Regions from separate parts of the Janthinobacterium paucivorans genome, predicted to be linked through region 1. Evidence: predicted binding sites of a transcription regulator. Region 1 holds the regulator's gene; each other region holds the start of a gene.
What was found. Region 1 encodes LexA, which represses DNA repair genes until DNA is damaged. Its sites were predicted from a motif close to ACTGTATNNNNATACAGT; they were not measured.
Positions count from the first base shown of each region.

Region 1 (10,047 bases):
CCGGATGTTCGCGGCCGATGGCGTATTTTGCGCCATGGCGTTCAGATACGCGAGTCCGCCCACATCATCGGCCTTGCCGAGCTGGGTCAGGGTTTCAAAAACAGTAATGACATCGGCTGGCTTGGAAGCGTTAATCATCTTGACGATTTGCTCGAAGATGATGCGATGGTCATAGCGATAGAAATCCTCCGCATGCATGAAGTCGGCGATGCGGTCATACGCTGCATTATCGCGCAGCAGACCACCGATAACGGATTGTTCTGCTTCGATCGAATGCGGCGGAATACGGAGGGAATCCAGTTGCGGATCAGAGGGGACGTTCATGGCGCGAATTATACCCGCTTCGGCGTGCTGGCAAAAATAAAGGGCTGAAATTGAGCGAAAAAAAGGCCATAAAAAAGCCGGGCGAACCCGGCTTTTCATAGAGCGTCACACTTGCGGGCCAGGCCCGCAAACGATTACGCGTTTGCGTCTGGAACGACAGCGATAACGACTTCGACGACGACGTCGGTGTGCAGAGCAACCGAAACGTTGTGCTCGCCAACGGTCTTCAGCGGGCCGGTAGGCATGCGGATTTGTGCTTTTTCAACAGCAAAACCTTGCTTGGTCAGCGCTTCAGCGATGTCGAAGTTGGTGACGGAACCGAACAGACGGCCATCGACGCCAGCTTTTTGAGCAACTTGAACGGTCAGGCCGCTCAGTTTTTCGCCCTGGGCTTGCGATGCGGCCAACTTGGCGGCAGCAGCTTTTTCCAGTTCGGCGCGCTTGACTTCGAATTCAGCCACAGCGGTTGCCGTAGCACGACGTGCCAGGCGTTGCGGGATCAGGAAGTTACGTGCGTAACCGTCTTTGACTTTGACGACTTCGCCGAGGTTACCGACGTTAACAACTTTTTCTAACAGAATGATTTGCATAGTTCTTCTCCAGGAATATCTGACCGATTAAGCGTGGTGCAGATCGGTGTATGGCAGCAGCGCGAGGAAGCGAGCGCGCTTGATTGCGGTGTCAACTTGGCGCTGGTAGTGCGCTTTGGTACCGGTCAGGCGTGCTGGCATGATCTTGCCGTTTTCTTGGACGAAGTCTTTCAGCGTGTCGACGTCTTTGTAGTCGACTTGCTCAACGTGAGCTGCGGTGAAGCGGCAGAACTTCTTGCGTTTGAACAACGGATTTTGCTGTTTGCGTTTTTCTTTAAGCTTGAGCTTATTTTTGTCGAACTTTTTACCGAATGCCATGTCAGGCTCCTGTATCTAAAATGCGCTAGTCGGGGTGACTGCACTAAAATCAATGATGTGAAACACCAAACTCTTGCTGTTGCGGCTTTTTCTGGCCAGGAAACCCGTGAACTGATACACCCCGCCCAAGCTTGCCTGACTGAACCGGCCTGAGATTTCACCAGCGGCTAGCGCGGCAATATCAAACTCGGTCAAACGGGCAATTCCTGCTTCCATCTGCTGCGAAGAGTGTTGCAATACTGCATTCACAATCGGCAACCCTGCCGGGGTATAGCGCAATATTTCGCGCTCGGCAATGATGGCAGTGACTTGTAGCTGGTTCAGCGCACGATCCTGGTCAACAATTAGGCTGCTGCTGCTGGAGCGGCTGCTGGTGCTTCGGTGCGGTGGCTTTTGGCCGCGTCTTCGCGTTGTACCGATTTCATCATCGGCGAAGGAGCTGTTTCAGCTTTCTTCATTTTAACGGTCAGGTGACGCAACACGGCATCATTGAATTTGAATGCTGTTTCCAACTCGACCAGGGTCTCGTTGTCGCATTCGATGTTCAGGCAGATGTAGTGTGCTTTAGGCAGCTTTTGGATCGAGTAAGCCATTTGACGGCGGCCCCAATCTTCCACGCGGTGAACCGAACCGCCGCGGGTGGTTACGCTGGCTTTGTAGCGTTCGATCATCGCGGGCACTTGCTCGCTTTGGTCCGGATGGACGATAAAGACTATTTCATAATGACGCATGCAAACTCCTTCAGGTCGGATTGATAATCGCCCACCCCGGCGTCAAGACGGGTGTGGGAAGGTCAGCCGAAGATTATAACCGGCTTTTGCAAACGTTTCAATGATTGCTTCAACAAGCGGCCCATTCACGCGGCCAGCCAGCGGCTTTTTACCGTGCATTCCAGTATTTCACACGAAATTGGCGCAAATAAGGGAAATCCCCTTGCATAGTGGACGATACTGTACAAAAATACAGACTGTTCATATAGACAGCATTTTAGTATGCACCCACCGCTCATGATCAAGCTGACTGCACGACAAGAACAAATCCTGAACCTGATCAAGGATGCGATTGAAAATACGGGCTTCCCTCCTACCCGTGCCGAAATCGCCAATGAATTGGGTTTCAAATCGGCCAATGCGGCCGAAGAGCATTTGCAAGCCCTGGCCCGCAAGGGCGCGATCGAGATTTCGCCCGGCACCTCGCGCGGCATCCGCCTGATCGGTGCAGCGGCGAGTGCTGCCGCCGAGGCGCTGTCCTCGAAAGTGCAGGCAGCGCTACTGATGTCGCTGCCCCTGATCGGCCGCGTGGCGGCCGGCTCGCCCATCCTGGCGCAGGAAAACCTGGAAGCGAGCTACAACGTCGACCCGGCCCTGTTTTCAGCCAAGCCCGACTTTCTGCTGAAGGTGCGCGGCTGGTCCATGCGCGACGCCGGCATCATGGATGGCGATCTGCTGGCAGTGAAAAAAGTCGATAGCGCCAAGAACGGCCAGATCGTCGTCGCCCGCATCGGCGATGAAGTCACCGTCAAACGCTACAAGAAGACGGGCTCCGTCATCGAACTGCTGCCGGAAAATCCCGACTTCAAGGTCATCACTGTATCGCCGGAAGATGAGTTTGCGCTGGAAGGTTTGGCGGTAGGCTTGATGCGCAGCTGGCATTAAGCCACCGCATGTAAAAGTGCATGCCGGGGTCAGACCCGCCGGGTCTGACCCCAGTTTTTAGCTTGCGGCCCCTCTCATGCCGGACACGCAAGTTTCAATGTCCGACAAAACCGTGGCGAGCGGAAGGGGGAGGTGGCAAAGAAGCAGAACCGTACTCAGTACGGGGCGCCGAGCCGGTGAGCATCACAAGCCGCCTATACCGACCCGCAGCAGGTTTGGTTGGGCATCATTGCTCCAACGCGCTACGGAAATCCTCGAGCAAATCGGCCTCGTCCTCGATACCCACCGACACGCGGATCAGCGACTCGGCAATGCCCATGCTGGCGCGACGCTCGGCCCCCATCTCGTAAAAGATCGTATGGGCGACGGGAATGACCAGGGTGCGCGTGTCGCCCAGGTTGCTCGCTGGAATGGCCAGATTCAAACGATTGAGGAAATCGAAACAATCGATCCCGTCCTTCAATTCAAAACTGAACAGGGAACCATAGCTGCGGAATAGCTGCGTCGCCAGCGCGTGCTGCGGATGCGACGGCAAGCCTGGGTAATGCACTGCCGCCACGCGCGGATCGGCTTGCAACATGCCGGCCAGCGCGCGGGCGTTCGAGCAGGTGCGCTCCATGCGCAAGGCCATGGTTTCCGCGCCGACGGCAAGATGGTGCGCCGCTTCCGGTCCCAGCGATGCGCCGAAGTCGCGCAAGGCCTTGGCGCGGATTTGCGCAATGCCCCACTGCACCGGCGCCGCCTTTTTATAGTTCTCGAAGATGTTCGGATACTGCGTCCAGTCGAACACGCCCGTGTCCGTCAAGCTACCGCCCAGCGCATTGCCGTGGCCGCCAATGGATTTCGTGAGCGCATTGACCACCAGACCGGCACCCACCGCTTTCGGGCGGAACAGGTAGGGCGTCGTCATGGTGTTGTCGACGATGTACAAAATGCCACGCTCCTTGCACAGGGCGCCGATTTTCGCCAGGTCGGCAATCTGCGTGCGCGGATTGGCGATGGTTTCCACAAACACGATGCGCGTCGCCGGCGTGATGGCGGCCACCACGTTGGCCACATCGGTGGCGTCGACGAAGGACACGGCGATACCCTGCCCCGTCGCTGTTTGCCACAGGCTGTTGCTGTTGCCAAACAAGAAAGCCGATGAGACGACATGGTCGCCCGCGCGCAGCAAAGACTGCACCACGGCGCCGATGGCGCCCATGCCGGTGGCGAAGCACAGGGTCGCCACGCCGTCCTCCATCTTGTTGACCTTCTCTTCCAGCGCAGAAACCGTCGGGTTGCCCTGGCGACCGTAGCGGAAGCCCGGTTCCTTGCCCTGGAATACGGCAGCGAGCTGGCGCGCGTCGCCGTAGCCAAACGCCACGGAGGTGTGTATCGGCTTGTGCAGCGAGCCGTGCTCGATGCCCTTGCGGCGGTCGCTATGCAAGATGGTGGTGGTAAAGCCGTAGTTTTTTTTGGTGGTCATGGTGGATGCTGGAAACTATTAACCCTAAACAAAAGCTGGGGGCAGACCCTAATGCCGTTCAGTTAAGAGTTTTGGCCTGATTTATGAGCGCCAGTAAATTCGCTAAACCCAGAGGCAAAGAGCTGGGGTCGGACCCTCAGGGTCCGACCCCAGTCCTTGTTCTTGGGCTAAAAATAGCATCACTAACACTAACTTAACGGCATTAGGGTCAGACCCGACGGGTCTAACCCTAATGGCAAGGCGGCGATTACGCTTCTGTCGTTGCCAGGTTCAAGTTCAGCTGGGGACGGGGCGTATCTTCAGGCGCTGCTGCTTTCGGATGATGGCGCGCGTATTCCAGGCGGTCCAGGTATTCCTGCGACACATCGCCCGTCACATACACGCCATCGAAGCACGAAGCCTCGAAGTTCGTGAGCGCCGGATTGACGTCGGCAATGGCCTGCTTGAGCGCGCCGATATCCTGGTACACCAGGTAGTCGGCCGTGATTTCGCGGCAGACTTCTTCCGTCGTGCGGCCGTAGGCGATCAATTCGTCGCGCGTCGGCATGTCGATGCCGTACACGTTCGGGTAAAGCACCGGTGGCGCGGCCGAGGCGAAGATGACTTTTGTCGCCCCCGCTTCGCGCGCCATCTGCACGATTTCACGGCTGGTGGTACCACGCACGATGGAATCGTCGACCAGCAGCACTACTTTATCCTTGAATTCGGAAGGAATAGCGTTGAGCTTCTGGCGCACCGATTTCTTGCGCGCCGCCTGGCCCGGCATGATGAAGGTACGGCCGATGTAGCGGTTCTTGATGAAGCCTTCGCGATACTCGATGTTCAGCGCCAGGGCCAGCTGGATGGCGGCAGGACGCGAGGAATCGGGAATCGGCATGACCACATCGATATGCACGTCAGGCAGTTCGGCGCGGATCTTTTCAGCCAGGTACTCACCCATTTTCAGGCGCGTGGCGTACACCGAGGCGCCGTCGATGACGGAGTCGGGACGGGCCAGGTAGACGAATTCGAACACGCAAGGATTGAGGCTGGCATTGTCGGCGCACTGGGCGCTGTGCAATTTCTTGTCGGCATCGATGAAGACGGCTTCGCCGGGACCGATGTCGCGCACGAAACGGAAACCCATGCCTTCCAGCGCGACGGATTCGGAAGCGATCAGGTATTCAGGCCCCAGTTCCGTTTCATTGATGCCCAGGCACAAAGGACGGATGCCGTGCGGGTCACGGAAAGCCAGCAAGCCCACACCGGCAATTTGCGCCACGGCAGCGTAGCCACCCTTGACGCGACGGTTCAGCACGGTGACGGCCTTGAAGATGGCTTCCGGGTCCAGATTCAGACCCGTCGTCGCTTCCTGGATTTCATGCGCCAGCACATTGAGCAGCACTTCGGAATCGGAATCGGTATTGATGTGGCGGCGGTCGTTCTTGAACATTTCCTGTTTCAACTGTTCCCAGTTGGTCAGGTTGCCATTGTGCGCCAGGGTGATGCCGAATGGTGCATTGACATAAAACGGCTGTGCTTCCTCTTCGCTCGACGAACCGGCCGTCGGGTAGCGGCAATGGCCGATGCCCGTCGTGCCCTGCAGCGAACGCATGTTGCGCGTACGGAAGACGTCACGCACGAGGCCATTGGCTTTGTGCATGGAAAACATACTGCTGTGATTAGTCGCAATCCCTGCCGCATCCTGACCACGATGTTGCAAGAGCAACAATGCATCATAGAGCAATTGATTGACAGGTTGATGGGAAACGACGCCGACGATGCCACACATGGTGTGCTCCTAAACTGTGCTACTGATTTTAAAAAAAATTCAAAATTTCACATGCTGCGCGTAAGCGGCAGGCAGATAAGGCTTGATGGCACGCGCGCCCTGCTCGGCGAACGGGCTGAGCGACGCATTTTTCCAGAACGGCTGCTGCGGTATGGACGTCATGCCGCACAAGATGACGGCCGTCAGCACGATCATCAGGCCGCGCGCCACGCCGAACAGGCTGCCCAGCGTGCGGTCGGCCAGGCTCAAGCCCGTCACCTTGACCAGTGCGTCGACCGTCATGGACAGCAAGCCCATCAAAATGCGCACACCGATGAACAGCAGCACAAAGGCCAGCAACAAACGGATGACTTCGCCCGGCACCGCTTCGGGCAGCAATTTCGCCAGGCTGGCACCATACGCGTTGGCAACGACGAAAGCGACGACCCAGCTGACCAATGACAGTATTTCCTTGACCAGGCCGCGCATCATACTGATCAGCACGGAAGTGACCAGGACGAACAGCACCAAATAATCGAAGATCGTCACCTTCAGCCTTGCAACATCACGCCGGCACCAAGCTGCCGCCCAGGCCCAGCTTTTGCAGCTTGGCGCGGGTCTTTTCGGCGTCTTCACGGTTGCCGAACGGCCCCACGCGCACGCGGATGCGCTCGCCCGCCGGGCTAGCTACTTTCTGCGTGTAAGACTTGATGCCCGCTTCGCGCAGCTTGTCCTGCAATTCATCGACCTTGTCCTGCGTCGCCAGGGCCGCCACCTGCAGCACGAACTTGCCGCCGACGGCGTCGTGCGTCTTGTCTTGTGCTTTCTCTTGCGCCTTGTCGAGTGGCTTGCCTTCCAAAATGGCCATGGCGCGCGCCGCATCATCGGCAGATTGCACCGACTTGGCAGGCTTGGGCTCGGGCTTGGGCTCCACCTTTACTTCATGCTTGGGTTCGGGCTTGGGTTCGGGCTTGGGTTCATGCTTCGGTTCCGCCCTGGCTTCATGCTTCGGCTCGGGTTTCGGCTCCACCTTGGCGGGCTTGGGTTCGGGCTTGGGTTCGGGCTTGGGTTCAGGCTTGGGTTCAAGTTTAAATTCAGGCTTGGATTCGGCTTTCGGCTCGACATAGTCCGCTTTGAGCGGCGCGGGCTGAACGGCGGCCAGCACGGCAGCTGGCGCAGGCGCAGGCCTGGCCGCAGGCGGCAGCGGAGAGTCGACGATTTCCTCGGACTGGTCCAGGCCATGCGCTGCGGCCTGGGTCGTGACGGCGGGCACGGGCGCAGGCGCGGCAGCCTTTTCTTTCGAGGGAATGTCGATGGCGATATCGTTGAAAGGCGCTTTCGGCTCGGAATCGAGCAGCATCGGCAAGCCGACAGCGACACCCAGGGCCAGGGCGATGGCCCCGACCAAGCGGCGGCGTGCCCGCTTTTTTTCTGGCAAGACAGGGTCCGGCGCTTCCTTGCCACCACGGCGCGCCGCGCGGCCACCGGAAGTGTTGGCGGCGCGCTTGCGGGTCGGCGACTGTGCTTCGCCAGGGACATAAAAGCCGCTGTCTTCGCCAGAGGATTCTTGCTTGTTTTTAAACAGTTTCGAGAACAAGCCCATGCGTGATTTTCAGTCGAGTGCGTTTCAGTGAAGTGAGGATTTTCGGGCCTTCATCACGCCGGCGACGGTGAGGAAAGAGCCAAAGACCACAATTCTATCATTCTCACCGACCCGGCTCATCGCATTTGCATAAGCTTGTGCCGGATCAGCAAAAATAGACACAGTATGCTCGCTGCTGTCGGGCTTATCTGCCAGCATGATCTGCACCTTGGCGGCCAGTTCGGAAGCCGTGGCCGAACGCGGCGAAGGCAGATCCGTCAGGCACCAGTGGTCAACGTGTTCGCTCATCGCAGCGAGCACGCCATCGATATCCTTGTCCTGCATGGAGCCGAACACGGCATAGGTGTACGGGTGATAACCCATATTGCCCAGGTTCTGATTCAGCGCCGAGGCAGCGTGCGGATTATGCGCGACATCAAGGATCACGCTGGGACGGCCAGGCAAGACCTGGAAGCGGCCCGGCAGTTCCACCGTCACCAGGCCGGTGCGCACTTCCTGCGCGCCCACGGGCAACTTCAGCCTCAGCGCTTCCAGCGCGGCCAGCACGGCCGCCGCATTGAGGATCTGGTTGGCGCCGCGCAAGCTTGGATAGGCGAGCGAATTGCGGCGCTGCTCGCGCCCGCCATAGTTCCACTGCTGCTTGTCGCCCGAATAATTAAAATCGCGGCCCATCAGCCACAGGTCTGCACCGATGGCTTGCGCATGGTCGATCAAGGATTGCGGCGGCACGGGATCGCTGCAGATGGCCGGTTTGCCCGGGCGGAAGATGCCGGCTTTTTCAAAGCCGATCGCTTCGCGCGTATCACCGAGGTAATCCGTGTGGTCGATATCGACGCTGGTGACGATGGCCACGTCGGCATCGATCACGTTGACGGCATCGAGGCGCCCGCCCAGGCCCACTTCCAGGATGGCTACGTCCAACTGGGCTTGCGCCAGCAGGTGCAAGATGGCCAAGGTAGTGAATTCGAAATACGTCAGTGCTGTATCGCCACGCACGGCTTCGACGACGTTGAAGCTGGCGACAAGCTGTTCGTCGCTGGCCATCTCGCCCAGCACGCGCGCGCGCTCATTGAAGTCGAGAAAATGCGGCTTGATGTACAGCCCCACTTTGTAGCCGGCGCGCAACAGTACCGATTCCAGCATGGCGCAGGTGGAACCCTTGCCATTCGTGCCGGCGACCATGATCACGGGGCAAGTAAAAGCAAGTTGCATGCGCGCCTTGACGGCTTGCACACGGTCCAGGCCCATGTTGATCTGGGTTTCCGAATGGCGGGTTTCCAGCATGGCGAGCCATTCCGGCAAGGTGGTGGGGAGGATTTGCATGGGAGACTTCTTGATTAGAGTGCGCGAGGCGGGAAAGACAGGTAACCCAGAACAAAACTCGATGTCAGTCCCTGCGGGATCGAGATTCACTCCGCTGGAGTGAATCTCCCCATCGGGTCCGACCCCGGCAGTTCAGGTTTTGGGGTAAATCAAATTAAGCCAGCACTTCCACAGCCTGGTTTTGCAACAAAGCCAGCAAGCGGGCGATTTCTTCGCGCATCTTGCGGCGGTCAACGATCATGTCGACGGCACCCTTGGTGACGAGGAACTCGGCGCGCTGGAAGCCTTCCGGCAGTTTTTCACGCACGGTGTTTTCAATCACGCGCGGGCCGGCAAAGCCGATCAGCGCTTTCGGCTCGGCAATGACGACGTCGCCCATGAAGGCGAACGAGGCCGACACGCCGCCCATGGTCGGGTCGGTCAACACGCTGATGAATGGCAATTTCTTTTCCGACAGCTTGGTCAGCATGGCCGTCGTTTTTGCCATTTGCATCAACGATAGCAAGCCTTCCTGCATGCGCGCACCACCGGTGGCGGTGATGCAAATGAATGGCACTTTCTGCTCCAGCGCAATCTGCGCGCCGCGCACAAAGCGCTCGCCCACGACGGAGCCCATGGAGCCGCCCATGAATTCAAATTCAAAGCACGCCACGACCACTGGCAGGCTCATGATGGCGCCGCCCATGACGACCATCGCATCGGTTTCACCGGTCGCTTCCATGGCGGACTTCAGGCGGTCCGGGTATTTCTTGCTGTCCTTGAATTTCAAGGTATCGACGGGCAGGATTTCCTGACCGATTTCATAACGTCCGCCCGCGTCGAGCAAGCTGTCGAGACGTTCACGCGCGCGGATGCGCATGTGGTGATCGCATTTCGGGCACACGTGCAGGTTCGATTCCAGGTCCGTACGATACAGCACGGCTTCGCATGAAGGACACTTGACCCACAGGCCTTCCGGCATGGTCTTGCGCGCGGCAGCATCAGAACGCTGTATGCGCGGTGGCAGCAGTTTTTCC
Region 1 is NZ_JBNYXR010000001.1:391,786-401,832, reverse strand. Features, by position in the region: gene ACQ4V8_RS01780 (replicative DNA helicase) at 1-324, opposite strand, end outside; gene rplI (50S ribosomal protein L9) at 459-914, opposite strand; gene rpsR (30S ribosomal protein S18) at 942-1,232, opposite strand; gene priB (primosomal replication protein N) at 1,248-1,556, opposite strand; gene rpsF (30S ribosomal protein S6) at 1,577-1,963, opposite strand; gene lexA (transcriptional repressor LexA) at 2,240-2,887, shown strand; gene ACQ4V8_RS01750 (cystathionine gamma-synthase family protein) at 3,114-4,355, opposite strand; gene purF (amidophosphoribosyltransferase) at 4,603-6,126, opposite strand; gene ACQ4V8_RS01740 (CvpA family protein) at 6,166-6,654, opposite strand; gene ACQ4V8_RS01735 (SPOR domain-containing protein) at 6,671-7,708, opposite strand; gene folC (bifunctional tetrahydrofolate synthase/dihydrofolate synthase) at 7,733-9,031, opposite strand; gene accD (acetyl-CoA carboxylase, carboxyltransferase subunit beta) at 9,186-10,047, opposite strand, start outside.

Region 2 (10,047 bases), on a different contig from region 1:
TAGCGAAAATGGGAATGCCTTCGAAATCTTCGCCGGCTTTCTTCGGGTTCACGCCTGCCACGAAGGCAGCTTTGCCGTTCGCGTAGTCGCGGCAACCGCGGGTGTGGAACTGGCCGGTCTTGCCGGTGATCCCTTGGGTTACGACTTTGGTATCTTTATTGATCAGAATGGACATGTTGATTCCTTAATTAAGCTTGACCGGCAGCAGCGGCAACGACGCTCTTTGCTGCATCTTCCATGGTGTCGGCTGCGATGATAGGCAGACCGGAATCGGCCAGCATCTTTTTGCCCAGATCTTCGTTGGTGCCCTTCATGCGCACGACCAGCGGGACGTTCAGCGAGACGGCCTTGACCGCGGCGATGACGCCTTCGGCGATCACGTCGCAACGCATGATGCCGCCGAAAATGTTCACCAGGATGGCTTTCAGGCCTGGGTTTTTCAGCATGATCTTGAACGCTTCGGTCACTTTTTCTGCCGTGGCGCCGCCGCCTACGTCGAGGAAGTTGGCTGGCTCGCCGCCGAACAGCTTGATGGTGTCCATGGTGGCCATGGCCAAGCCGGCACCGTTCACCAGGCAACCGATGTTGCCGTCGAGCGAAATGTAGGCCAGATCGAATTTCGACGCTTCGATTTCAGCTGGATCTTCTTCATCCAGGTCGCGCAGGGCGACGATTTCCGGATGACGGAACAGCGCGTTCGGGTCGAAGTTGAACTTGGCGTCCAGGGCGATGACCTTGCCGCTGCCGGTGACGATCAGCGGATTGATTTCGGCCAGCGAGCAATCGGTTTCCCAATACGCTTTGTACAGGCCTTGCAGGTTGACGCGGGCGTCGACGATGGAACCGGCAGGCACGCCGATTTTGCTCGCGATGTCATCTGCCTGGGCATCGGTCAGGCCAACGCCTGGATCGATGGTGACGTGATGGATCTTCTCTGGATGGCTCTCGGCCACTTCTTCGATGTCCATGCCGCCTTCGGACGACGCCATCAGGACGATTTTCTGCGTGACGCGGTCGGTGACCAGCGAAACATACAGTTCTTGTTTGATGTCGGCGCCTTCTTCCACCATCAGGCGGTTGACTTTCTGGCCTTCGGCGCTGGTCTGATGCGTGATCAGCTGCATGCCCATGATCTGGTCAGCATATTGCTTGACCTGCTCCATCGATTTCGCCACTTTGACGCCGCCGCCCTTGCCGCGACCACCTGCGTGGATCTGCGCCTTGACGACCCATACCGGACCACCCAGGGTTTCCGCAGCCTTGACGGCTTCGTCGACGGACATGCACGCAATACCGCGTGGTACCGTCACTCCATATTGCCGGAGGATTTCTTTGGCTTGATACTCATGGATTTTCATGCTGGCTTCCCTTCTGATACTGATGTATAAAAATACGGTTAGTGGTGCAAAAAAAACAGGAAAGCGCCGGGGTCACGCTTTGGCTACCCAGCGCGGGTAATACTGTGCAACCGCCCCACCATCGGTGCGCAGGGCGTGGCATTTGTCGAGTTGAAACGGCTTTTCATGCGATAAGTCAGCATTCTCACCGTCACGGGTCGACCAGACATCGCCGGCAAATGCCTGAACCGTCGCAGTCGGCAAGACTTGCGCCAGTTCGGTCAAATGGGTACAGCCAGCGATTCCCGCCAGGCGCTGTTTCAAGTCGCGGCGGAAATTCTTGAGTAAATTCAAACCGATCAGCGCCCTGTATGCGGGGCCGATGGTATCGCAAAAACCAGGATAGGGCACGGAATCGGAGGCGGCATCGGCCTCGACGATAGTCAGTGCGTGATCGACGGTAATGCGCAAGTGGAGGTCATGCAGGGGAGTGCCGGCGGGACGGGGGCCGGAGGCCAGCATCGCGTCATAGCTTTTGATATCGGTAATACGGGCGTCAATATCCCACAGGCCGTCGTCGCGCACATACGCTTGGACGTCGATAACGCGGGAGTGCCGTAAGGCGCGCCGGGATACGGGAGTTGACAGGGGCATAAGACCGATGCCGCTTGCGCGGCCGTAATTTAGTAAGCAGCAATGTGCATAAAGCACGCTGTTCGCAGCTTCTACGAACAGCAACCGCACCTGCGGCGCCGCAAAAACCCTAAAAGTGTAGCACACTGGACGCCGGTTGCGCCGCAACATAATTTTTCACTGCCTCGATAAAGACATTTCAAAGCATAAATAATGCACATGGAAATTGATGCCATTATCACCGATGGTGATGATTGATATGTCCGATGCACGCCGCGAAATACGCCAACGTGCCGCGCTTGCCCTGCAAACAGCAGCATGGGCAAGCCTGGCCCCACGCAGCGCAACAATAGGCCATCCAATGAACAGGCTGATGCCAGGGAAAGTGACTTGCCAGTAAAACCATGCTCTGGCGCGATGCGAGCGCGCGGGCAAGGCTCAGGGCAGCCATCGACTGTTGCAGAAGGAACACAACGGTGCCGGCGAGGAGTCGCGGCCAGCGGGACCGCTAGCGGCGCGCACCTAGTCGTCTTCGGGCTCCAGGCCCTTCAAGGCCACGTGCACGGCGCGCTGCGAAAAGCCGCGCTGCATCAAAAAGCGCATCTGCTTGTTGCGCTGTTCGGCATCCTGCGCCACCGTACCGAATTTGCGACGCCATACTTCGCAGGCGCGTGCGGTCTCGCCTTCGGCCAGGCCCGCCTTGAGTTCCTGCAAGGCCTCGCCAGCAATCCCATGGCTTTGCAATTCCGCCATGATGCGGCTATTGCCGAAACGGGCCGAGCGGCGGTGTATCAGCGACTCGGAAAAACGCTCCTGCGACAGCCAGTTGGCTTGTTCCAGGCTGTCGAGCAAGGCCTCCACATCATCGCCTTCCTGCGCATGGCGCTGCAACTTGCGCCGCAATTCCATGCGGCTATGTTCGCGCATCGACAAAAAGCGTAGCGCCCTGCCCTTCAGGCTTAGTTGTACTGCAGCCATACACCCACCTTGTCTTTCATTCCACGATCACAGCACCCAAATACAATCGCCGCCCGGCGCAACAGCGCGGGACGGCGATCAGGGTCCTACCTTGCGGCAAGCCATGCGTAGGTCGGATTAGGCCACCTGGGCCGTAATCCGACAACATTGTTGACGTCTGTGGTGTTGTCGGATTAGGCGCGGCTTTGCCGCGCTAATCCGACCTACTCTGACTTGGCTTCCGCCTTGGCAGCCTTGTCGGCGGCTTTATCCGCTTTTTCCGGCTTTTCAGCCGCCAGCGGTGGCAGTTCGCGCACGCCCAGCGAAGCGCGGACCTTGTTTTCGATCTCGCGGGCCAGCGCCGGACGCTCTTGCAAGAAGGCACGGGCGTTGTCTTTGCCCTGGCCGATGCGTTCGCCGTTGTAGCTGTACCACGAACCGGATTTTTCCACGATCTTGGCATCCGAGCCCAGGTCCAGGATTTCGCCTTCGCGCGAAGTGCCGGCGCCGTACAGGATATCGAAGTGCGCTTCCTTGAACGGTGGCGCGATCTTGTTCTTGACGACCTTGACCTTGGTTTCGTTGCCGATCACTTCATCGCCGGACTTGATCGAGCCGGTGCGGCGGATATCGAGGCGCACGGAGGCGTAGAATTTCAGCGCGTTGCCGCCGGTAGTCGTTTCCGGGCTGCCGAACATCACGCCGATCTTCATGCGGATCTGGTTGATGAAGATGACCAGGGTATTGGTGCGGTTGATGGAACCGGTCAGCTTGCGCAGGGCTTGCGACATCAGGCGCGCTTGCAAGCCTGGCAGGGAATCGCCCATGTCGCCTTCGATCTCGGCGCGTGGCGTCAGTGCGGCCACGGAATCGATGACGACAAGGTCGACGCTGCCCGAACGCACGAGTGCGTCGCAGATTTCCAGCGCCTGCTCGCCCGTATCCGGTTGCGAGATCAGCAACTCATGCAGGTTCACGCCCAGTTTTTGGGCGTATCCGACGTCGAGTGCGTGCTCGGCATCGATAAAGGCGCAAGTGCCGCCAATTTTTTGCATTTCAGCAATGGTTTGCAGGGTCAGCGTGGTTTTACCCGACGATTCTGGACCGTAGATTTCCACTACGCGGCCGCGCGGCAAGCCGCCCACGCCCAGCGCGATATCGAGGCCGAGCGAACCAGTTGACACGACTTGCACTTCTTCGATCACCGCGCTGGCATCCATGCGCATGACCGAACCTTTGCCAAACTGCTTCTCGATCTGCGCCAGTGCGGCGGCCAGCGCCTTGGCTTTTTCCGATGCGGGTACTACAGCTTTTTTATCGTCCATATGTTCTTTCAGCCGTTCTACAGTTGCAGATTCAGTTGAATCGTGCAGCCTGCGATAGCGCCAGTGGGTTAAATTCTTTATACAGACAGTACTGTATAAAAAAACAGTGATCAATGCAAGCGGAACGTGGATTTGTTTTGAAACAGATCAATACAACCCTGGTTTTTCACAAAAACTATCCACCTTGCGGAAAATCAAACACAATACAGACTTCTGATGTCCTGAAGTTGCAAGCATAGGAAGTTCACCATGCGTATTTTACTTGCCGAAGATGACAGCGTGCTGGCCGATGGCCTGACCCGTTCGCTGCGCCAGTCCGGTTATGCAATCGACTACGTCAAGACCGGCCAGGAGGCCGATACTGCCCTGTCGACCCAGGAATTCGACCTGCTGATCCTCGACCTGGGCCTGCCGAAGATGTCCGGCCTGGAAGTGCTGCGCCGCCTGCGCGCGCGCGCCTCGCTGCTGCCGGTACTGATCCTGACGGCTGCCGATTCCATCGAGCAACGCGTGAATGGCCTCGACCTGGGTGCCGATGATTATATGGCCAAGCCGTTCGCCCTGTCAGAACTGGAGGCAAGAGTGCGCGCCCTGACGCGCCGTGGCGCCGGCGGCGGCGCGGCCATCATCAAGCACGGCCCCCTCAGCTACGACCAGGTGGGGCGCAGCGCCTACATCAACGAGCAGATGCTCGACCTGTCGGCGCGCGAACTGGGCTTACTGGAAATCCTGCTGGGCCGTACCGGCCGCCTCGTCTCGAAAGAGCAGCTGGTCGACCATTTGTGCGAATGGGGCGAAGAGGTGTCGAACAACGCCATCGAAGTGTATGTGCACCGTTTGCGCAAGAAGATCGAGGTCGGTGGCGTGCGCATCGCTACGGTGCGTGGCCTCGGCTATTGCCTGGAAAAATACTCGGAAGCGGCGCGCCTGAACGCCGAAGCGGGCGTGTCGGCCAGCCCGGCCAGCGGAGCCGCCAGCAAGTGAAGGCGCGCGAAGCGCCAGCGGACGAGGTGAACGACGACGACTGGTTCGAGCCGCCCACCACGGAGCAAGATGACAGCATCGAGCATTCGCTGTTCGGCGAAATCCTCGACTGGATGCTGGCGCCCTTGCTGCTGCTGTGGCCGATGAGCATCGCCATCACTTACCTGGTGGCCAAGGGCATCGCGAATCAACCGTTCGACCATGCGCTGGAAGACAGCGTGACGGTGCTGACGCAGCAGGTCAAGCAAGCCGATGGCGCGATGCTGCGCCGCATGCAGGACAAGAGCAGCAAGGGCCGCGACTTCCTGCGCGGCGACGATGTCGATACCTTGTATTACCTGGTCATGGGCGGGCAAGGCGAATACCTCGACGGCGACCGCGACTTGCCGCCGCCGCAAGAACCCGATAAATACCGCAGTGGCATGGTGCTGTTTCGCAACGACACCATCCACGGCACGCCCGTGCGGGTGGCGTTCACCTATCTCGACATGCCCTCCAGCATCGACGATGAACCGCGCCGCACGCTGGTGCAAGTGGCCGAAACGCTGGAAAAACGCGCCCAGCTGGCGAATGAAATCATCAAGGGCGTGATCTTGCCGCAGTTCATCATCCTGCCCGTGATCCTGGCCCTGGTCTGGTTTGCCCTGGCGCGCGGCCTGTCACCGCTGGCGCAATTGCAGGAACGCATACGCGCGCGACCACCGGATGACCTCTCCCCCATCGAATCGGGCCAGGTGCCCGAGGAAATCACGCCACTGGTCGCTTCGCTCAACGAGATGCTGGCGCGCTTATCTTTGTCCATCGACATGCAGAAACGCTTCATCGCCGACGCTGCGCACCAGATGAAGACACCGCTGGCCGGCATGCGCATGCAATCCGAACTGGCCCTGCGGCAAACCGACCACGACGAGATTCACCGCTCACTGCTGCAGTTGGCGAAAAGTTCGGAAGCGGCCACGCGCCTGGTGAATCAGCTGCTGGCCCTGGCACGCGCGGAAAACCAGCCGCAGGCCGGCACGGCATTTGCTCCCATCGAGCTGAGCGAACTGGCGCGCGGCGTGGTGCAGGACTGGGTGCAAGCCTCGTTTGCCCAGCATATCGACCTGGGATTCGAACAGCCCGCGTATTCGATCATGATTTCCGGCAATGCCATGATGCTGCGTGAACTGCTGAGTAATCTGATCGACAATGCCCTGCGCTACACGCCCACTGGCGGCAGCGTCACGGTGCGCGTGCGCAGCACCCTGGAACTGGCCATCCTGGAAGTGGAAGATACGGGTCCCGGCATACCGCAGGCCGAGCGGGAACACGTGTTCGAGCGCTTTTACCGCATTCTCGGCAGCAATGTCGACGGTAGCGGACTGGGCTTGGCCATCGTGCGCGAAATTGCTCAGCAGCATGGCGCCGAAGTCGATATTTTCAACAATCCGCGCGCCCACGCACCAAAGCTGCCGGGCACCCTGTTACGCCTGAGCATCGCCCTGCTGTTGCCCGATCCCCCCGAAGACGATGAGATCACGTATGGATAAGCCCAGCATTCCCGCGACACCGTTGCGGCCGGCGCGCGCACCGAGCCCCGAGCTGCAGGCGCGCCTCGATGTGCATTGGCAACAGACGCGGCGCCTGACGGCCATCCTGCTGCTGATCTGGCTGCTGACGGGCTTTCTGACCATATTTTATGCGCGCGAACTATTGCATCTGAACCTGTTCGGCTGGCCGCTGCCCTTCTATATGGCGGCCCAGGGCGCCTCGCTGGTCTACCTGGCCATCATTGCCTTCTATGCCTGGCGCATGCGGCGCCTGGACCGTGCTTTTCATGCCGAGGAGCAAAAATGAGCGGCCAGCGCAGCTTCTTTGCGCGGCTGTGCCGCTACTACCTGCTGTTTACCGCCGGTTTTGCCGCCTTCCTGCTGGCCCTGTCGGTACTCGAACAGGAAGGCATGCCGCGCGCCTGGATCGGCTACCTGTTCATGTTGGTCACCATCACCCTGTACGCCACCATCGGCGTCATCAGCCGCACCTCGAACGTCACCGAATACTATGTGGCAGGGCGCAGAGTGCCCGCCATGTTCAACGGCATGGCCACGGCCGCCGACTGGATTTCGGCCGCCAGCTTCATCAGCCTGGCCGGTGGCCTGTACCTGAACGGCTTCGACGGCCTGGCCTTCATCATGGGCTGGACGGGCGGCTATTGCCTGGTAGCACTCTTGATCGCGCCCTACCTGCGCAAGTTCAGCCAATACACGATCCCCGATTTCCTCGCCGCCCGCTATGCCAGCGGCACCGACAAGCGCGGCGCCAGCGTGCGCGTCGTGGCCGTGGCCGCCACCATCATCGTGTCGTTCACCTATGTCGTGGCGCAGATCTACGCCGTCGGCCTGATTGCCTCGCGCTTCACGGGCGTGGATTTTTCCGTCGGCATCTTCCTGGGCCTGGCCAGCATCCTGGTCTGCTCTTTTCTGGGTGGCATGCGCGCCATCACCTGGACGCAGGTGGCGCAGTACATCATCATCCTGGTCGCCTTTCTGATTCCCGCCATCTGGCTGTCGGTCAAGCATGCGGATAACCCCGTGCCGCAGATCGCTTACGGCAAAGTGTTGCCGCAACTGAGCGCACGCGAACACGTGCTGGAAACGGACCCGAAAGAAAACGAAGTGCGCGCCATCTTCCGCCAGCGCGCACAAAGCTACCAGGCGCGCATCGCCGGCTTGCCCGGCTCCTGGGAGCAAGGCCGCCTGACAGCCCAGCGCCAGCTCGATACTTTACGCCAGCGCAATACCTCGCTATTCGATATCCGCAACGCGGAGCGCTATCTGATTGCCTATCCGAAAAGCCCGGAGGAGGCACGCGTGCTGTGGCAGGCGATGCAGGCGCAGAATCAGAAACGCGCCGAACCGATCATTCCGCACGCGCAGCCGTTTCCCGCCGCCGACCGCGAGCAGTCCGACATCAAGCGCAACAATTTTCTGGCTCTCGTGTTTTGCATGATGCTGGGCACGGCTGCTCTGCCGCATATCCTGATGCGCTCCTACACCACGCCATCCGTGCACGAAACGCGCGTATCGGTCTTCTGGACCCTGTTTTTCATCTTGTTGATCTACCTCACGATTCCTGCGCTGGCCGTGCTGGTCAAGTACGATATTTACTCGGCACTGGTGGGTACGCAGTACACCAATCTGCCCACCTGGGTGTCGTACTGGGCCAATGTGGACAAGCTCAGTCCGCTGATCAGCATCGTCGACGTCAACCGCGACGGCATCGTGCAACTGGCGGAAATTTCCATCGACGCCGACGTGTTGGTGCTAGCCACGCCCGAGATCGCCGGCCTGCCCTATGTGATTTCCGGCCTGGTGGCGGCTGGCGGCTTGGCCGCCGCCCTGTCGACGGCGGACGGCTTGCTGCTGGCTATTTCAAATGCCCTCTCGCACGACATCTATTACAAGGTGGTCGATCCCAGCGCCTCGACGCAAAAACGCGTGACGATTTCAAAATTGCTGCTGCTGGCCGTGGCCTTCATCGCCGCCTATGCGGCCTCGCAAAAACCGGCCGACATCCTGTCGCTGGTGGGCGTGGCTTTTTCGCTGGCCGCCTCGACCCTGTTCGCGCCGCTGGTGCTGGGTGTCTTCTGGCAACGCGCCAATTACCAGGGCGCACTGGCCGGCATGCTGGCCGGCTTTGGCGTGTGCCTGTATTACATGCTGCACACCAGCGCCATGCTCGGTGGCAATGCCAGCGGTCAATGGTTTCATATCGCGCCCATTTCCGCCGGCATCTTCGGCGTACCGGTTGGCCTGGCCGCCGCCATCGTGGTCAGCTGGCTGACACCGGCACCGGCGCGCCGCAGCAAGGGACTGGTGGAGCATATCCGGGCACCGGAATGAACCTCTATATTTAAATTTTTCATTCCAGCTTAAAACACACTATGCCCCAGTCTCTCTTGCGTCTGCTACATGCCTTGGCCGCCTGCGCCAGCCTATTTGCCATCTCCGCACAAGCGCACACCGCCGTCGTACCGCCGCTGCCGGCTTTCTTCGCCAACCCGGAATTTAGCGCCCCCCAGCTGTCACCCGATGCGCGTCACCTGGCCGTAAAAGTGAGCGGCGCGAACAAGCGCGAACGGCTGGCCATCGTCAACCTGCTCGATAATAACATCAACATCGTGGCGCAATTTAGCAACGTCGATGTCGGTGACGTCGAATGGGTCAACAACGAGCGCCTGATCCTGAACACGCGCGACCGCCAGACGGCGCCCGGCGACCTGCGTTTCGGGCCGGGACTATTTGCCGTCAACCGAGACGGCAGCAACTTTCGCCAACTGGCCGCGCGCAGCGCCACGCCCGACGCCTCCACCTCGGTCTATAAATTGCTGCCATGGCATACCTACCTGATGGGACAGCGTGGGGCGCAGGATTCCCAGGCCGTGTATGTGCGCAGCACCGTGTACACCTCGACGGGCGAAGTCGACTATGAGGGCTTGCGGCAACTCGATACGCTCACGGGCCGCAGCACGAGCGTCAAGCCGCCGGGCAAGGTGCGCCGCTGGCTGCTCGACCAGCATGGCGAACCACGCCTGGCCGTAACCCGGGAGCGCAATATGGAAAGCATCATGTACCGAGAACCGGACGGCGGCGCCTGGCGCACGCTGGCGCAGTTCGACGCCTACCTCGGCGGCCCAGATGCCTTCACCCCGCTCTCCTTTGGCCCGGATGGCGCCCTGTACGTGAGCGCCCGCATGGGCAGCGATACGCTGTCCGTGCATGCCTACGACCTCGCCAACAGCCGCATCACACCCACGCCCATCATCTCGCTCG
Region 2 is NZ_JBNYXR010000004.1:249,203-259,249, forward strand. Features, by position in the region: gene sucD (succinate--CoA ligase subunit alpha) at 1-175, opposite strand, end outside; gene sucC (ADP-forming succinate--CoA ligase subunit beta) at 189-1,358, opposite strand; gene ACQ4V8_RS07245 (DUF2889 domain-containing protein) at 1,431-1,991, opposite strand; gene recX (recombination regulator RecX) at 2,493-2,948, opposite strand; gene recA (recombinase RecA) at 3,152-4,252, opposite strand; gene ACQ4V8_RS07260 (response regulator) at 4,502-5,236, shown strand; gene ACQ4V8_RS07265 (sensor histidine kinase) at 5,233-6,765, shown strand; gene ACQ4V8_RS07270 (DUF4212 domain-containing protein) at 6,758-7,072, shown strand; gene ACQ4V8_RS07275 (sodium:solute symporter family protein) at 7,069-9,117, shown strand; gene ACQ4V8_RS07280 (alpha/beta hydrolase family protein) at 9,159-10,047, shown strand, end outside.
Region 2: recA (recombinase RecA) is a predicted target of LexA. The motif match lies at 4,343-4,360, and genes of this name have one in related genera.

Region 3 (10,047 bases), on a different contig from region 1:
ACAATCGAAACTGAAGGCGACGGACCGCTCGTTCGCCCGTTCGTCGTACATTCCTGTCAGCTACGGCGGCAAGAACTATATCTACGACCGTACCAGCTCCTCGACCGCACCGGCCAATGCCACGGTCGCGTTCAAAAACAAGGACACCCAGTCCATCACGTTCAACCCGTACCTGGCGGCTAACAAAGGTTGCGCACCAAGCAACTACGTCATGGCCAACAATAACCAGGCTTGCGGCTTCGACGGTGGCTCGACGGTGGAAATCGTTCCAGAATCGAAACGCGATAGCCTGTTCGCACGCGGCACCTATAAACTGACGGAAAACCTGAATGCGTTTGCCGAAGTTGCTCTGTCGCGCTACGACCTGACGGCACGTATCGCCGCCAACCCCGTGCCTATCTCGATCGCCAAAGACAGCGCTCTGTACAACGCCTACGTCAAGCCTAACCTGACGCCAGCGCAGCAAGCGGATATCAAAACCGTCACCGCCAACTATCGCATGGTCGACTGGGGCACTCGCGCCAGCAACACCATCACCGACACCAAGCACTTCGTGGTCGGCGTAGAAGGCGACGTAGGCGAGTGGAACGTGGAATCGGCTCTGACCTGGTCGCAAAACGCGATCGACGAGCGCTATGTAGGCGGTTACGCCAAGAACGCCGACTTCGTCGCGATGCAAAGCAATTCGCTGTTCAACCCCTTCCTGCCAGCAGGCAGCGCATCGCCAGAACTGCGAAAGCTGATCGACAGCTCGCAATTCAACGGTTCGATCCGTACGGCATCGACCACGATGCGCGGCATCGACGCGCACGGTTCGCGTGAACTGTTCTCCCTGCCAGGCGGCAAAGCCAATATCGGTATCGGCGGTGACTATCGTGAATACAATTACGAGCAATCGCCAAGCGCCGGCGCCAGCACCAGCACGATCTACAACTTCAACACGTCGCCACGTTACGACCTGACCCGCGAAACCTACGGTGTGTTTGCCGAATTGCTGGCACCTGTCACCAAAACGATCGAAGTGAGCCTGGCCGGTCGCTACGATACCGTGACGAAGATCGACAACGGTGTCGTCAACAAGTCCATCGGTAACGACCAAAGCGCCAGCACCTACAAAGTGACGGCACGCTGGCAGCCAGTACAGCAATTGCTGGTACGTGGTTCGTACGGCACGGGCTTCAAGGCACCAAGCATGCTGGACATCGGCCAGCCGCTGGTCAACAACGGCTTCACCGCAAAACCATGGAACTGCCCGTTCCCCGGCGATGCCCTGTGCCGTCCGCCAGCAACCCAGTACAACCAATTGGCTGGTGGTAACGAAAACCTGAAACCAGAAAAATCGAAGCAGTACACCGTAGGTTTCCGTATCGAGCCAAGCTCGGCATTCTCGTTTGGTGCCGACCTGTGGGACGTGAAGATCACAGATGCGGTTTCGGCAGTGAGCGAATCCCAGGCCTTTAACAACCCAAGCCTGTACCGCGACCTGTTCGGCACCTACACCGAACCATCGACCGGCAATACCTACTATGCATTCAAGTCGCTGTCGCTGAACATCGGCCAAACGCATAACCGTGGTATCGACTGGGACATGACTGGTCGTCACAAGTCTGACTTCGGTAACTTCACGGCGAACCTGAGCGGCACCTACATGCTCAAGGCCGACTACACCGTGCCAGGCACCAAGGACCAGTGGACGACCAACATGAACTACTTCGGCATCACCGATGCAGTCACGTTCCGTAACCTGGCCAAGCTGAACCTGAGCCTGGAATCGGGCAAGCTGACCAACAGTGTCATCATCAGCTACCGTAACGGCTATACCGACGCTTCGGCCGAGGTAATGGATATTGCGACCAAGAAACTGGAGAAGATCCGCCTGGCCGTGCCTTCGTACACCACCATCGACTGGCAAGGTCGCTATGTGTTCGACAGCAAGAAGTCGATACGCGCTGGTATCAAGAACCTGTTTGACCGCGCACCACCATTGTCGCTGCGTACCTCGTCGGGCCACCAAGTTGGCTTCGACCCACGCTATGCTGATCCAATGATGCGTTCGTTCTACATCACGGGCCAAATCAAGTTCTAAGTTGATTCCGTCAATGTAAACTGAGTGGCAAAAGGGCCTTGCAAACGCAAGGCCCTTTTTACATCCCACAGTGCCATGCCAGACGCGCAGGCGAAAAAAAGGAGCCGCAGCTCCTTTTCCGTACTGTACAACTGCTTTTATGCAGTCGCTTCGCCGCCCAAGGCTTCGACCACGTCGGCCATCAGCTTGGCGAGCTCACCCGTCATCAGCATCAGGTCGCCATCGAAACGCTCGTCGTCGTTCTTGGTGCTCGATTCCGTTTCCTTGATCACGTCCAGCGGCTTGACGCTCTTGATGGCCAGCGACTCCGTGAGCACGAACGAAATTTTATCGTTCCACGTCATGGCCAGGCGCGTGCATTGCTTGCCGGCGGCGATGTGGCGGCGCACGTCGTCCGCTTCCAGGGTGTGGCGCACGTAGCGCACGGTGGCCTTGCTCTCGCCCGTGGCGCGCAATTCGGTGTCCATGTCGACCGTGAAGCCGGCAGGCGCATCGTCGGCCTGCAGCCATTCCGTCATCACCGCCACGGGCGAACGCTGCACGCGCAGGCTTTCCAGCGGCAGTTTGTCGACGGCTTTCAACAGCAGCTTGATGACTTCATCGGCTTTCGCCGGACTGGCGGCATCGACCACCAGCCAGCCATTGACCGGGTCGATCCAGGTCCAGATGTTGCTGCGAATGCTGAAAGCGCGCGGCAGCAGTTCGTCGGCCACGCGCTCCTTCAATTCTTTCATGGCTTTCTTGCCAGGCGCAAAGCCTTGCGCTTCTTCCATCTCGGCCGCGCGGGCCTTGGCCACCTGGTTGATGACGGTCGCTGGCAGCAATTTCTTTTCGGTGCCCAGCAAGATCAGCATTTGCTTGTTGACCACGTGGACCAGGCCACCGTTCGGGCGCGGCGTATCCCAGCCCTGGCGCATCAGATCCATGCTGGTCGCCGGCGTAAATTTGTTCGAGGACAAGGCCTCTTCCAGTTGTTCTGGCGTATAAGCCCATGGTGCGGGCAGACGGTAAATCTGAAGATTCTTGAACCACATAGTTTTTTCTTCCGTTTGTTTCAGTAGTGCCAGAGAGATGCCATTCTACACTTTCGACACGAGAATGCCGTCAAAAGCGCGGACTGGCGCGATGCTTGTAATCCATGGGAAATGCCGCTACAGGGCGGGAAACAACTCCGCCTGGGCCGGCACCAGCCGCGTCACCACGGCCGGGTCGCACAAGGTCGAGATGCGCACGCCCAGCAGTCGGATTTTCTTTTCAAATGGCACGCGCCGCAAGCAATCGCGGCTGGCGCGCAGGATGGCGGCGGCGTCCGCCGTGGCGCTGGGCAGGGTGATGTCGCGCGTGACGGTGCTGAAATCTTCGAAGCGCAACTTGACGCCCACCGTGCGCCCCGCCAGCGATTGCTTGTCCAGGTCGCCCGCCACGCGCGTGCACAGGCTTTCCAGCTTTTCCGACAGGGTGGCGCGGTCGCGCACCACCTGCAAGTCGCGCTCGAACGTCGTTTCGCGGCTGACGGACTTGGTTTCCCGGCTCGTCTGCACGGGCCGATCATCAATGCCCAGTGCCGCCTGGCGCAGCCAGCCCGTGTACAGGTCGCCGAACTGCGTGCGCAGCATGGTGAGGTCGGCCCGCGCCAGTTCGCCGATGCTGACGATGCCCAGCGCTTCGAGCTTGGCGGTGGCCTTAGGACCAATACCGTTGATCTTTTTTGCCGGCAAGGGCCACACACGTGTTTCTACATCTTCGGGCTGCAAGATGGTCAGGCCATCGGGTTTTTCCAGGTCGGAACAGATTTTTGCCAGCAATTTGTTGGGCGCCAGGCCGACCGAGCACGACAGGCCCGTCGCCTCGAATACGGCTGCCTTCAGGCGTGCGGCCATGGCCGGTGCCTGCTCGCCGTATTCGCTGAGGTCGATATAGATTTCATCGATGCCGACGTTCTGGATGATAGGGCACAGCTCGGCCACGGCTTGCTTGAAGCGGGCCGAATACGCGCGGTAAGCCTCGAAGTCGGCCGGCAGCAAGATGCTGTCCGGTGCCAGCTTGGCTGCCTTCATGATGCCCATGGCAGAAAACACGCCAAACTTGCGCGCCGCATAGGTGGAGGTGGTGACAACGCCGCGCCCGACATAGTCGCGCATGCGCGCAAATTGCAGCGTGCCATCGTCCTGCAGCACGGGCTGCTGCAGCCGGCCGCCGCCGATGACGACGGCTTCACCGCGCAATTGCGGATATTTCAACAGCTCCACGGAGGCAAAGAAGGCATCCATGTCCAGGTGGGCTATCCAGCGGCGCGCGTCTGCGCTGCGCGGTTCGGCAAGTGGTGGGACAGATGGAGTCAAAAAAACACCTCGCGGCGGGTCGGTTGCCTTGATTGCGGCAAGATACTGTGCATGCATACAGTATTACCGCAAATGCGCACGGATGCAAGACGAAATGATGGCAGCGCGATGGCAGCGATCAGCGGTTGCTTTTCTCAATAGCAAGATTACAATCTTGACACAATCATGCAAAGGAGCCTCCTTGTCTATCACCTATCACGCTACGCGCCGCCGGTCCGTCTGGTCATCCATCCTGCCAGCCCTGCTGTTGTCCACCCTGGCGCCAGCCGCGCTGGCGGCTGATGCCCCCACCACTACTGCCAGTGCCACTATCCCGGCACCTGTTGCCGCCAAGACAGTGTGGCAGGAAAAGCGCCACGGCAGCGTCGTCACGGACGACTACCGCTGGCTGCAAAAGAAGACCGATCCTGCCGTGATCGATTATCTGAACGCGGAAAACGCCTACACGGCGGCCATCACGGCCCCGATCCAGCCGCTGGCCGACAAGGTGACTGCAGAAATCAAGGGCCGCATGCAGGAAGTGGACCTGTCCGTGCCTGCGCGTCAGGGTAACTTTTACTATTACACGCGCACCCAGGCGGGCCAGCAATATCCGCTTCACTGCCGCCGCCCAGTGGGCGCGAATGGCGCCTATGATGCGCAGGCGGTTGAAGAAATCCTGCTGGACCAGAATCAATTGGCTGAAGGCCACAAATTTTTTGCCGTGCGCGCGTTTGCTATCAGTCCCGATGAACAGTTGCTGGCCTACACCACCGACACGACGGGTTTCCGCCAATACGAGCTGCATGTCAAGGATTTGAAGACGGGCAAGTTGCTGGGTGATACCATGCCGCGCGTCACATCGCTGGCCTGGGCGGCCGATAACGCCACCCTGATGCTGGCCCAGGAAGACGCCACCACCAAGCGTTCGGACCGCTTGTTCCGCCTGGCCCTGGGCGGCGCGCCGCAGCAGGTCTACCACGAGCCGGTGGAACAGTTCGCCATCAATGTGGGCCGCACGCGCGACAAGCGCTACTTTGTGCTGAGTTCGGCCAGCACGGATACCAGCGAAGTGCTGCTGTTGCCAACGAGCAAGCCGGAAGGCAGTTTCCAAAGCGTGCTGAAGCGTGAAAAAGGCCACCGCTACGGCGTCGAGCACCGCGACGGCCAGTTGTACATTCTCACCAACAAGGACGCGAAGAATTTCCGCATCGTCAGCGCACCGGTAGCGGCCCCGCAGCCGAAAAACTGGAAACTCGTCGTGCCGCATAACAAGGATGCCGTGATCCTGTCCATCGACGTGTTCCAGGATTACCTGGTGGTCATGGAAAAGGCGCGCGCCCTGAACCGCGCGCGCATCCATGATTTTGCGCAAAAGAATTGGAAGACGGTGCAGTTCGACGACCCCGTCTACCTGGCCACGGCGGCCGGCACGCCAGAATTTTCCGCCACACAATTTCGCATGTCTTACCAATCGCCTATTACGCCGCCCGCCGTGATTGACGTCAACATGAAAGATGGCAAGCGCACGCTGCTGAAACAGCAGGAAATCGTCGGCGGCTACGATGCCAGCCGCTACACCACGCAGCGTCTGTGGGTGACAGCGCGCGATGGCGTGCAAGTGCCACTGTGGATCGTCTACAAGAAAGGCGTCAAGCTCGACGGTACCGCGCCACTGCTGCTGTACTCGTATGGCTCCTACGGCATCTCGACGGAAGCCAGCTTCGCTATCAGCCGCATCAGCCTGCTGGAGCGCGGCGTCATCTATGCGCAAGCGCACATCCGCGGCGGCACGGACATGGGCGAAGCCTGGCATGAAGACGGCATGCTGATGAAGAAGAAGAACACCTTCAATGACTTCATCGACAGCGCCGACTACCTGGTGCGCGAAAAATGGACCAGCCCGAACCGCCTGATCATCCAGGGCGGCAGCGCGGGTGGCCTCTTGATGGGGGCCGTCGTCAACATGCGTCCCGAGCTGTTCCACGCCGTGCACGCGGCCGTACCGTTCGTCGACGTGATGAACACCATGATGGACGCCAGCTTGCCGCTGACGACGGGCGAATACCTGGAATGGGGCGACCCGAACCAGAAAGCGGCCTACGACTACATGCTCAGCTACTCGCCCTACGACAACATTGCACGTAAGAACTATCCGGCCATGCTGGTGACGACGGGCCTCAACGACAGCCAGGTCATGTACTGGGAACCGGCCAAGTATGTGGCCAAGCTGCGCGCATATAAAACGGACAGCAATGCGCTGCTGCTGAAAACGAATATGGGCGCCGGCCATGGCGGCGCTTCGGGCCGCTACAACGCCATCGCCGAGAATGCGTTCAATCTGGCGTGGATGCTGTCGCAGTGGGGTATCACGCAATAACAGCCCTGAGAAAAAGCCCACGGCAGCGTTACATTGCCTCGCCCTGAACTTTTTTCAGCTGCTCCCAAGCGCTTTTTTGAAAAAAGCGCTTGCACAAGGATTTTCGTCGTCCTATAATAGCGCCTCTTCCAGACGTGGTGACAAACGTCGGGATAGTTTTCTGAGACAAGCATTGGGTGCTTAGCTCAGTTGGTAGAGCGGCGCCCTTACAAGGCGTAGGTCGGGAGTTCGAGCCTCTCAGCACCCACCAAATCAGAAAACTGTCCAGTGCTTCATGGATCAGCAATACAGATCATACGAGCTTGGAGTGGTAGTTCAGTTGGTTAGAATACCGGCCTGTCACGTCGGGGGTCGCGGGTTCGAGTCCCGTCCGCTCCGCCAATAAAAGAAAAGCCCTTTGGTTCTCTGAACCGAAGGGCTTTTCCCATTGTGCAGCAACAAATACACCGAAAAAGGCGCCAGCATCGCCTGCCCTGCATATTTTTGTGCTTTTCAGCAAAAAAACTGCTTTTAGTGCTCAAGAATAGTTGCACAAGTGGGAAAACGCCCCCTATAATAGTGCCTCTTCCAGACGTGGTGACAAACGTCGGGATAGTTTTCTGGGTATGCGGGTGCTTAGCTCAGTTGGTAGAGCGGCGCCCTTACAAGGCGTAGGTCGGGAGTTCGAGCCTCTCAGCACCCACCACCAAAACAGAAAATTATCCAGTGCTTCATGGATCAGCAACACAGATCATACGAGCTTGGAGTGGTAGTTCAGTTGGTTAGAATACCGGCCTGTCACGTCGGGGGTCGCGGGTTCGAGTCCCGTCCGCTCCGCCAATAAAAGAAAAGCCCTTTGGTTCTCTGAACCGAAGGGCTTTTCCCATTCTGGGGTCAGCCCCTCAACACTGCCAACGTCAAGCACAAAGCTAACTTATCCGGGGGTCTGACCCAGGCTGTTAGAATCAGCGCTCATCCTGACTCTGCAGATACAGCCTGATGCGCCTGCCCCGCAGTCTATCCCCCTACCTCGTCCTGCGCTTACGCCTGGCCCACCATGCTCTGCTGCAATTTGTCGCCAGCCTGGCCAGTTCCATGGAAATTCTTGTCTTCCTGGCCGGCCCCGTCTTGCTGGGCTTACTCAGCGTCATCGCCCTGCCCGGCTTTCTCGCCGTGAGCCTGCCCTGGCCCGCCGCCCTGGGTCTCTTGAGCGCGCAAATCCTGCTGACCTGCCTGCCCGCCTGGCTGCTGCGCCAACGGCTGTTGCCAGCGCCCATCGCCGCCTGGCTGCGCCAGTTGCCCTTGACTAGGCGCTTGCGCTGGCAAGCAGACGTGGCCGTGGCCGCTTTGCTGATGCTGCCGCTGGGCCTCGCCTATGCCGTCTCGACCACCATCTGGCTGCTGCAGTCGCCGCCCTGGTTGCGCCCGCTTGTCGCACCCGGCATTGCCATCATCATCGCCGCGTGGCTGCTGGCCTGGCTACTGACAACATGCATCGTGGCGCAGCGCCTGCGCGCGCCCCGCCCGGCACCAAGGGCGCGCCCGACCACGATGAGCGCCTATGTGCCGCAGCGGCCCCGCTGGCGCAGCGTATTGCTGTGGCGCCAGTTGTTCTGGCTGCCGTTCTGGCGCAACGACAATATGGTTGGCATCGAGCAAAGCGTGTTGCTGGCCACCGCTGGCGCCAGCATGCTGGCCTGGCTGCTGCGCGCGCCCCTGGTGCCCGCGCCGCTGTTGGGTTTGCTGGCCAGCGCCAGTCTGGTGATTCTGACGGACCGCGGCGACAAGGCCGTGCGCGAGCAGATCGACTTGCTGCATCCATCGCTGAACGCCTGGCCCCTGGCCAGCGCCACCTTGACGCGCCTGGCCTGCGCCGCCAGCCTGCTGCCGCCATTTGCCGTGCTGCTGGCAGGCGGTATCTTGCTCTACAACATACACCCCGCCGCCTTGCAGCAGCGCGTGACCAGCGTGTATGGCCTCACCGCCAGCGCGGCCCTGCTGGCCATCGTCGGCCTGCCCCGCCTCGCGGCGCGCAGCCGCGTCGTCCTCGTCGTGCTATCCATCCTTGCCTTGAGCGCCATCGGAAGCGAATTATGGAATTGAATGCCTGTTCTCCCACCCTGCAAATCGAGCACCTCGATTTTCACTTCCCCACGCACAGCGTGTTCCAGGGCTGCAATCTGCAATTCGGCCCCGGCGTGACCTGGCTGCGCGGCCCGAACGGGGCCGGCAAGACAACCTTGCTGAAACTGGCGGGCGGCGCCCTGCTGCCCGCGCGCGGCGCCATCCGCCTCGATGACATCGACAGCGCTTGCATGCCGCTGGCGTACCGCGCACTGGCCTTCTATTGTGGCGGCGACGCTCCTTCCCTGCCCTGGCTGCAAGTGCATGAATTTCTCGACCTGTACCTGGCCCTGTACCCGGACAGCGACCAGTCCCTGTTGAACGACGAGCTGAGCGCGTTTGGCATGACGCCGACCTTGCGGCAAAGCATCACCGCCCTCTCGCTGGGCCAGCACAAAAAGCTGCAACTGGCCTTGGCGCTGGCCTTGCCCGTGCGCCTGCTGCTGATTGATGAACCGTTCAATGGCCTCGATGCAGCGGCCATGGCGCATCTGCGCGCGCGCCTGTCGGAGCCGGCCCGCCTGGCGCGCCAGTGCATCGTGCTGTCCAGCCATCTGGTGCCTGGCGTGCCGCTGACGGCGACGCTAGAAATATAGACAGAAAAACGCTTGGGATAGCGTATTGCAAAAAACCGACAATCCCGCTGCAGCCACGACGCCAACACCGCGCGTCGATGGCGTGCAAGTATAGGTAAGCGCGAATGCCCACGACACGGACAGCTAAAAAAGTTGCGCGCAAAAAAAACCGGAAGCACCTTGCGGCGTTCCGGTTTTTTACGGCTGGACAGCTTAGGCCGTCAGTGCTTCCTTGGCGGCAGACTCTTCGACCACTTCATCGTCGTCCGAGCGGATCAGGTGGTCAAAGGCGGACAGGGCTGCCTTTGCACCTTCGCCGGTGGCGATGATGATTTGCTTGAACGGCACGGTGGTAACGTCGCCAGCCGCAAACACGCCGGGGATCGAGGTCTGGCCGCGGGCGTCGACTTCGATTTCGCCTTGGCGCGACAACGTAACCGTCCCTTTCAGCCATTCCGTGTTCGGTACCAGACCGATTTGCACGAAAACGCCTTCCAGATCGACCTTGTGCGATGCGCCGCTGACGCGGTCGGTGTAGCTGAGGCCATTGACGATCTTGCCGTCACCGTTGATTTCGGTGGT
Region 3 is NZ_JBNYXR010000007.1:85,481-95,527, forward strand. Features, by position in the region: gene ACQ4V8_RS10720 (TonB-dependent receptor) at 1-2,086, shown strand, start outside; gene ACQ4V8_RS10725 (recombination-associated protein RdgC) at 2,224-3,120, opposite strand; gene dinB (DNA polymerase IV) at 3,238-4,428, opposite strand; gene ACQ4V8_RS10735 (S9 family peptidase) at 4,610-6,787, shown strand; tRNA gene ACQ4V8_RS10740 (tRNA-Val) at 6,962-7,037, shown strand; tRNA gene ACQ4V8_RS10745 (tRNA-Asp) at 7,092-7,168, shown strand; tRNA gene ACQ4V8_RS10750 (tRNA-Val) at 7,397-7,472, shown strand; tRNA gene ACQ4V8_RS10755 (tRNA-Asp) at 7,530-7,606, shown strand; gene ACQ4V8_RS10760 (hypothetical protein) at 7,766-8,869, shown strand; gene ACQ4V8_RS10765 (ATP-binding cassette domain-containing protein) at 8,860-9,486, shown strand; gene ahpF (alkyl hydroperoxide reductase subunit F) at 9,679-10,047, opposite strand, start outside.
Region 3: dinB (DNA polymerase IV) is a predicted target of LexA. The motif match lies at 4,473-4,490, and genes of this name have one in related genera.